2 regions of the Allobosea sp. NPDC003192 genome follow, and region 1 is predicted to be linked to the other one. Evidence: predicted binding sites of a transcription regulator. Region 1 holds the regulator's gene; the other holds the start of a gene.
The links. Region 1 encodes LexA, which represses DNA repair genes until DNA is damaged. Its sites were predicted from a motif close to TGTTCNNNNTGTGTTCNG; they were not measured.
Positions count from the first base shown of each region.

Region 2: the regulator LexA is predicted to act here: its motif matches at 1,191-1,208, upstream of ACQKLX_RS14295 (PA0069 family radical SAM protein).

Region 1 covers NZ_JBNNPK010000001.1:250,071-253,948, reverse strand. Annotated here, with positions in the region: gene ACQKLX_RS01200 (ComEC/Rec2 family competence protein) at 1-1,300, shown strand, start outside; gene lexA (transcriptional repressor LexA) at 1,294-2,031, opposite strand; gene ACQKLX_RS01190 (molybdopterin molybdotransferase MoeA) at 2,135-3,346, opposite strand; gene moaC (cyclic pyranopterin monophosphate synthase MoaC) at 3,343-3,831, opposite strand; gene trpC (indole-3-glycerol phosphate synthase TrpC) at 3,828-3,878, opposite strand, start outside.
Region 2 covers NZ_JBNNPK010000009.1:103,575-107,452, forward strand. Annotated here, with positions in the region: gene ACQKLX_RS14295 (PA0069 family radical SAM protein) at 1-1,146, opposite strand, end outside; gene ACQKLX_RS14300 (hypothetical protein) at 1,263-1,751, shown strand; gene ypfJ (KPN_02809 family neutral zinc metallopeptidase) at 1,755-2,645, opposite strand; gene cydB (cytochrome d ubiquinol oxidase subunit II) at 2,719-3,723, opposite strand; gene ACQKLX_RS14315 (cytochrome ubiquinol oxidase subunit I) at 3,735-3,878, opposite strand, start outside.

The DNA.
Region 1 (3,878 bases):
GCTGCTGGCGCTATCACAGACGGCGGCGCTGTACTGGCCGGTGAAGAAGCTCGCGGCGCTCGCCGCCATGCTCGGTGCCACAGGCTATTGCGTCTTCTCCGGCGCCGAGGTCGCGACCGTGCGCTCTCTGATCATGACGTTGGTGATGCTCGGCGCGATCCTGGTCGACCGTCCGGCGCTCTCCATGCGTAATCTCGCGCTCGCCGCGATCATCGTGCTGCTGCGCGAGCCGGAGGCGCTGCTCGGCCCGAGCTTCCAGATGTCGTTCGGGGCCGTGGCGGCGCTGATCGCCTTCGCCGAGCGCTGGCAGGAGCGGGCGCCGGATGCCGCTGCGGCCTCCTGGCCCTGGCCGCTGCGACCGCTCTGGCTCTCGGCTGTCGGCATCCTGACCACGACCATGGTCGCGACCGCGGCGACGGCGCCCTATGGCGTCTTCCATTTCCAGACCTTCAATCCGTTCGGCCTGCTCGGCAATGCGCTGGCGCTGCCGTTCGTCTCGCTGATCGTGATGCCGGCTGCGGTCTTCGGCGTGCTCGCCTATCCGTTCGGGCTCGACTGGCCGGCCTGGGCGCTGATGGGCTGGGCCTCGGGCCTCGTGCTCCAACTCGCCCATTGGGTTGCCGGCATCGACCGCTCGACGCTGGTGCTGCCGGCCTTCGGCTCACTCGCCCTGATCCTGTTCTCGCTGTCGTTGCTCTGGCTGACCTTGTGGACGACGGCGCTGCGCCTTCTCGCAGCCCTGCCATTGGTCGGCGGGCTGGCGCTGGCCTCGGCTCCATCACGGCCGGACATTCTGATCGAGCGCGACGGCTCGGGCGTGCTGGTGCGCGGACCGGAAGGGAAGATGGTGCTGGCCGGAAAGCCGAGCCGCTTCGTACTGACGCGATGGCTGCATGCCGACGGCGATTCCCGCTCGCCAGACGATGCCGCCTTGCGCGAGGGGGCCGTCTGCGATGCGCGCGGCTGCGTGATCCGCCTGCCGGATGGCCGCTCGGTTGCCTATACGCGCGACCGCATCGCCCTGGTCGAAGACTGCCAGCGCGCCGATCTCGTAGTGACGTCACTCTACTGGACGGCCTCTTGCGCTGCCCGCCTGATCGACCGCAGCGCGCTCATCCGCGACGGCGCGACCGCGTATCACACGGCTCGCGGCGGCTGGCGCGCCTATACGGCCGACGACGTCTCACGCCTGCGTCCATGGACCCGCGCGCGACCGGAACCGAGGCCGGCGCCAGAACCCGCTCCTGCGCCGGCCCCCGCGGCTGCGGAGTCGGCACTGGAAGCCGAGGCCCTTCAGTAACGCCGCATCAGATTGACCAGCCGACCCTGGATCTTGACCCGGTCAGGCCCGAGCACGCGCGTCTCATAAGCCGGATTGGCGGCTTCGAGCGCGATCGAGGAGCCGCGCTTGCGCAAGCGCTTCAGCGTCGCTTCCTCGTCATCGATCAGGGCGACGATGATGTCGCCGGTATTGGCGGTGTCCTGCTTGCGGATCACGACCGTGTCGCCGTCGAGGATACCGGCTTCGATCATCGAATCGCCGCGGACCTCGAGCGCGTAATGCTCGCCGCCGCCGAGCATGTCTGCCGGCATCGAGACGCTATGGCTGCGATCCTGGATCGCCGAGATCGGCGTGCCCGCAGCGATACGGCCCATGACCGGGATGGAGACGGTGGAACGCCCATTCTCCTCGGCGGCCGGTGGACGCGGTTTCGTCAGGTTGGCCGTCGGTGCCGCGACAGGCGATGTCTGGCCGAGACCGCCCTGGACGACCGAGGGGCTGAAGCGGCCGCGCTGGGCCTGTGGCCCGCCGATGCCATCCGGCATCTTGATGACTTCGAGGGCGCGTGCCCGGTTCGGCAGCCGGCGAATGAAGCCACGCTCCTCGAGCGCCATGATCAATCGGTGGATGCCGGATTTGGAGCGCAGGTCGAGCGCATCCTTCATCTCGTCGAAGGAGGGGGGCACGCCGGATTCGCGCAAGCGCTCATGGATGAAGCGAAGCAGTTCGAACTGTTTGCGTGTCAGCATGGTCGCGCCGCTCGCCTCTCGGGCTAGAATCGAAACAAAGCACGAACACCATACGCGTTCGCCTTGTGTTCCGCAAGGCGCTTCCTGCCCTAAGGTGAACGGATCAGCGCAGCCGGATGATGCGGCAGGGATCGCCAGCCTTGGCCGCTTCGGCAAAGACCGGGCGGATCACCAGCGCCTCGGCGCGCGACAGGTTCGCCAGCATCGAGGAATCCTGCTTGGCGAAGGGTCTGACGCGCCGCTCGCCATCGGCCGTCTCGACCGTGGCGCGCAGATAATCCTGGCGTTCGTCATTGGCCGGCAGATCGGCCGCGAGGATGGCGGGTTCGCTACGATCGCGCTCGGGATCGGCGATGCCGAGCAGAGCCTCGACCAACGGCATCGCGAAGAGATGCCCGCACACGATCGAAGAGACCGGGTTGCCGGGCAGGCCGAGCGCGACCATCGGCCCGAGCCGGCCCATCATCATCGGCTTGCCCGGGCGCATCGCGATCTTCCAGAAGCCGAGCGCCATGCCCTGCGCCTTCAGCGCCGCCTGGACGAGATCGTGCTCGCCGACCGAGGCGCCGCCGAGGGTGATCAGCACGTCGGACCCGGCCGCGCGTGCCGCCTCGATCTTGGCTGCGAGATCGGGATGGTTGTCGCGGGCGATGCCGAGGTCGAGCGCCGTGCCGCCGGCCTGCTCGATCAGAGCGGCGAGGGCGAAGCTGTTGGAGGCGACGATCTGATCGGGGCCGACCGGCTCGCCCGGCAGGACGAGTTCGTCGCCGGTGGCGAGGATGGCGACCAGCGGCTTGCGGCGGACCGAAAGAGTCGGATGACCAGCGGCGGCAGCGAGGCCGAGCGCGGCGCTGTCGAGCCGGCGCCCGGCCTGCAGCAGGATCTCGCCGGCCTGAAAATCGAGACCGGCCGGGCGGATGAACTGCCCCTTGTTCGCCGGCTTGGTGACGCGGATGACCGGGCCGCCGACGCCCTCGGCGTGCTCCTGGATCAGGATCGCATCGGCACCGTCGGGGATCGGGGCGCCGGTGAAGATGCGCACCGTCTCGCCTGGGCCGACAGGGCCGGGAAAGCCGCGGCCGGCGGCGGATTCGCCGACGACCTTCAGCTCCTTGCCCGGTTCCAGATCGGCGGCGCGGGCGGCATAGCCGTCCATGGCCGAATTGGCGAAGGGCGGTTGGGTCCGGAGCGCGGCGACATCCTCAGCCAGCACGCGGCCGGCACATTGTGCCAGCGGCAGCCTCTCGGCTTGTGTCGGGCCGGGCACGCTGTCGAGCAGTGCCTTGAGCGCGACGGGAACGGGAGTGAGGCTCATGCCGATGGCTCTGCGATCTCATAGGTTCCGGACTTGCCGCCGGATTTATGCACGAGTCGGACGCCTTCGATATGCATGGCGCGATCGACCGCCTTCACCATGTCGTAGACGGTGAGGCAGGCGACGCTGACGGCGGTCAGTGCCTCCATCTCGACTCCGGTCTTGCCGGTGAGCTTGACCTCGGCACGGACGCGCACGCCGGGCAGCGTTTCGTCAATCGAAAGGTCGACGGCGATCTTCGAGAGCAGCAGCGGATGGCAGAGCGGGATCAGTTCATGGGCGCGCTTGGCCGCCATGATGCCGGCGAGACGCGCGGTGCCGAGCACGTCGCCCTTCTTGGCCTCGCCATCGCGGACGATCGCCAGCGTTTCCGCCTGCATCACTACATGGCCTTCGGCGATTGCCGTGCGGATGGTCTCGGCCTTGTCGCCGACATCGACCATATGGGCTTCGCCCTTGTGGTCGAGATGGGTAAGGCGGCTCACGCCGCCGCCTCGGTGGTGCTGCCAGTCAGAAGCTCGCGCGTGGCTGC
Region 2 (3,878 bases), on a different contig from region 1:
GAAGAGGTCGGTGCGCAGCCGCAGCCGCGCGCTGTTGAAGCCGAGCCGCTCGGCTGCCATCTCGAAGCGCCGGCCGATCATCCAGGCATAGGGGCCGGAGCCGACCTGGCGCTGGCCCCAGGCCGCGTCGTAATCCTTGCCGCCGCGGGTCGAGCGGATCAGCGAGACGACATGGCGCATCTTGTCGGGGTGGTGCGTCACCAGCCAGTCCTGCACGATGTCCTTCACCTCGAGCGGCAGGCGCAGCAGCACATAGCCGGCCTCGCGGGCGCCCGCCGCTTTCGCTGCATCCAGGATGCGCTCGATCTCGTGCTCGTTGATCGCCGGCACGATCGGCGCGACCAGCACGGTCACCGGGATGCCTGCTTCCGACAGCTTGCGGATCGTCTCGATGCGCTTGGCGGGGGAAGCAGCGCGAGGCTCCATGTTGCGGGCGAGCTTGGGGTCTAGCGTCGTCACCGAGAGCGCGACCTTAACCAGCCCCTTCGCAGCCATCGGCGCGAGGATGTCGATGTCGCGCTGGACCAGCGCCGATTTGGTGACGATGCCGACCGGATGGTTGAACTTCGCCAGCACCTCCAGGATCCCGCGCATGATCCGCAGCTTCTTCTCGATCGGCTGGTAGGCGTCGGTATTGGTGCCGATCGCGATGGTGCGGGGCTGGTAGCTCGGCGAGGACAGCTCCTTCTCCAGCAGCAGCGCCGCATCGGGCTTGGCGGTCAGCTTGCTCTCGAAGTCGAGCCCGGGCGACAGGCCGAGATAGGCATGGCTCGGCCGGGCGAAGCAGTAGACGCAGCCATGCTCGCAGCCGCGATAGGGGTTGATCGAACGGTCGAACGAAATATCCGGGGAGTCGTTCCTGGTGATGATGGTGCGCGGCTTCTCGACCGAGACTTCGGTCTTGAACGGCGGCAATTCGCCGAGCGAACCCCAGCCATCGTCCTCGCTGATGCGCTGCTCCGCCTCGTAGCGGCCGCCTGGGTTGATCGTCGCGCCACGTCCGCGCCGCCGCTCGGGATCGATCTGGCTGCCGATATGGGAGAGCGGGTCGACGGGCGCGAGCCGAACCGACGCCGAGACCGAGCCGGGTTCGGCATCGCGGCGCTTGAGCGGTTGCGTCCTGGCCGAGGGTCTGGCCTGCAGCATGGTGTCGTCTCCCGGCGGAATCGGTGGCTCCGAGACCAAGGAATGTGAACATAACAGGAACAAAACGCAAGTGACAGGATTGCGACATGTTGCACTGCGTCATAAGCTGATGCCCCATGATCACAGCCGTCATCCGGGCCAATCGTGACGCCGAGGCGCTTGCCGCGACCTTGTCAGTGCTGATTCCTGCGGTCGCCAAGGGCGTGATTGGCCATGCCGTGGTGATCGACGAAGCGGACGATGCCGCGATCGCCCGCCTCGCCGACGAAACCGGCGCCAGCTACGTCAAGGCGAAGAGCGGCGAGGCCTGGTCGTCCGGTGTCGCGCAGGCGCGTGGCGACTGGGTCATCCTGCTCGAAGCCGGCGATCTGCCGGAGCCGCAATGGACGCCGAGCATCGAGCGGCACCTGCTGACCGCGGCGACGCGTCCGGCGTTGATGCCGCTGCGCGGCATGGCCGCGGCCTTGCGCGAATGGGGGGCGGTTTCGCTGCGCTCGCGCGGCGTCAGGGCGGGGCTGCTGGCGCCGAAGACCCAGATCCTGTCCGGCCGCCTGGCGCGCGCGCCGCACCGGCTCGCCGTCCGCCGCGAGCGCGCTGCGCTCTGAAACTCAGAGCTGGTTGGTCCGGAACGTATCGCAGCTCTGCATGTTGCCGGATTTGAAGCCGGTGTTGAACCAGCGCGTGCGCTGCGCAGACGAGCCGTGTGTGAAGGAATCCGGCACAACGACGCCGCGGCCCTGCTGCTGTAGCTTGTCGTCGCCGATCGCCGAGGCCGAGCGCAGCGCCTCGTCGATGTCGCCGGGCTGGATGCGGTCCATCGCCTGGATGTTGTAGGCCCAGACGCCGGCGAAGCAGTCGGCCTGCAATTCGGTCCGCACCGAGAGCTGGTTCGATTCGCGTTCGGAGACCCGCTGGCGCAGCTCGTTCACCTTGGGCAGGATGCCGAGCAGGTTCTGGATGTGGTGGCCGACCTCATGGCCGACGACATAGGCATAGGCGAAGTCGCCGCCGCCGCCGAGCTTGCGCTGCATCTCCTGGAAGAAGGAGAGGTCGAGATAGACCCGCTGGTCGTTGGGGCAATAGAACGGCCCCATCGCCGCCTGCGCCGTGCCGCAGCCCGAGCGGTCGACGCCGCTGAACAGCACCAGCTTCGGTGGCACGTATTTGCGGTTGGCCTGCTGCGGCAGCACCTTGCCCCAGATGTCCTCGTTCTGTGCCAGCACGGCCGAGACGAAGCGGCCCATCTCATCCTGCGGCGGTCCGGCCGATTTGCGCTGTTCCTGCGTCGGCGCGCTGCGCCCGCCGATGCCGCCGATCAGTTCGGCGCCGCCGATCAAAAGGCGCGGATCGATGCCAAGGGCCCAGCCGAGCAGGCCGAGCACGACCATGGTGCCGATGCCGATGCCGCCGCGCCCGCCGGGAAGGCCGGCATATTCGCCGCCGCCCCCGCCACGCCGGTCCTCGAGGTTCTCGGACTGGCGGTAATCTTCCCAACGCATGCGTGAGCCCTTGTTGCAGCGCCGACAATGTCCGCGAGGCGACGCTGGAACTCAAGCCCCGTCGCACACTCGCTCAATGATAGCTGGAATCTGCTTTCACCTTGCCGCGGAAGGTCCAGTACACGAAGGCGGTGTAGAACAGGATCATCGGCAGCAGGAACGTCACTCCCATCAGCACGAAGATATGCGAGGACGGCGCCGCTGCGGTGTCCCAGATCGTCAGGCCGGGCGGCACCAGATAGGGATAGTTCGAGATCGCCAGGCCGAGGAAACAGAGCACGAAGATCGCGATGGCGAAGGCGAAGGGCGTGAACTCATGCGCGCCGTTGAGCCGCTTCCAGGCCATGTAGCCGCAGAAGGCTGTCAGCAGCGGGAACGGCCAGAGCAGCATCAGGTTCGACGGAGTGAACCAGCGCTCGGCGATGCGCGGATGCGCATAGGGAGTCCACAGCGAGACCAGAACGGCGAAGCCGAGCAGGCCGATAAGCAGTATCTTTGCCTGCCGGCGCGCCCGCTCCGCCACCGGCCCTTCGGTCTTGTAGACCAGCCAGGTGGCCCCGAGGGTGGCATAGCCGATGACGACGCCGGCGCCGCACATCAGCGTGAACGGTGTCAGCCAGTCGAAGGGGCCGCCGGCGAACTGCTTGTCGACGACCTTGATGCCCTGCAGCAGCCCGCTGAGGATGACGCCCTGCGAAAAGGCCGCACAGGTCGAGCCGAGCCAGAAGGCCAGGTCCCAGATGCGATGCTTCGGCTTCGCGACCCAGCGGAACTCGAAGGCGACGCCACGGAAGATCAGCGACAGCAGCATCAGCGTCACCGGCAGATACAGCGCCGGCATGATCACGGCGTAGGCGACCGGGAAGGCGACCAGCAGGCCGGCGCCGCCGAGCACCAGCCAGGTCTCGTTACCGTCCCAGAACGGCGCGACCGAGTTCATCATCTGGTCGCGCTCGCTTTCGTCCCCGGTCGTCGGGAACAGGATGGCGATGCCGAGATCGAACCCATCCAGCACGACATAGAGGATCACCGCGGTGCCGATCAGCCCGGCCCAGATCACGGGGAGGTACCATTCCATTTGGGCTCTCCTCAGCTCGCCGGCTGGATCTTGTCGTCGCCGGGACGGCCGTCGCCGAAAATGGCGGAGGCCGGCGCCTGCACCGCCTTGAGCGGCCGCTTCGACGGCTGTTCAGGCGGGTCTTCGGGACTGATCTCGTCCGGCCCCTTGGCGAC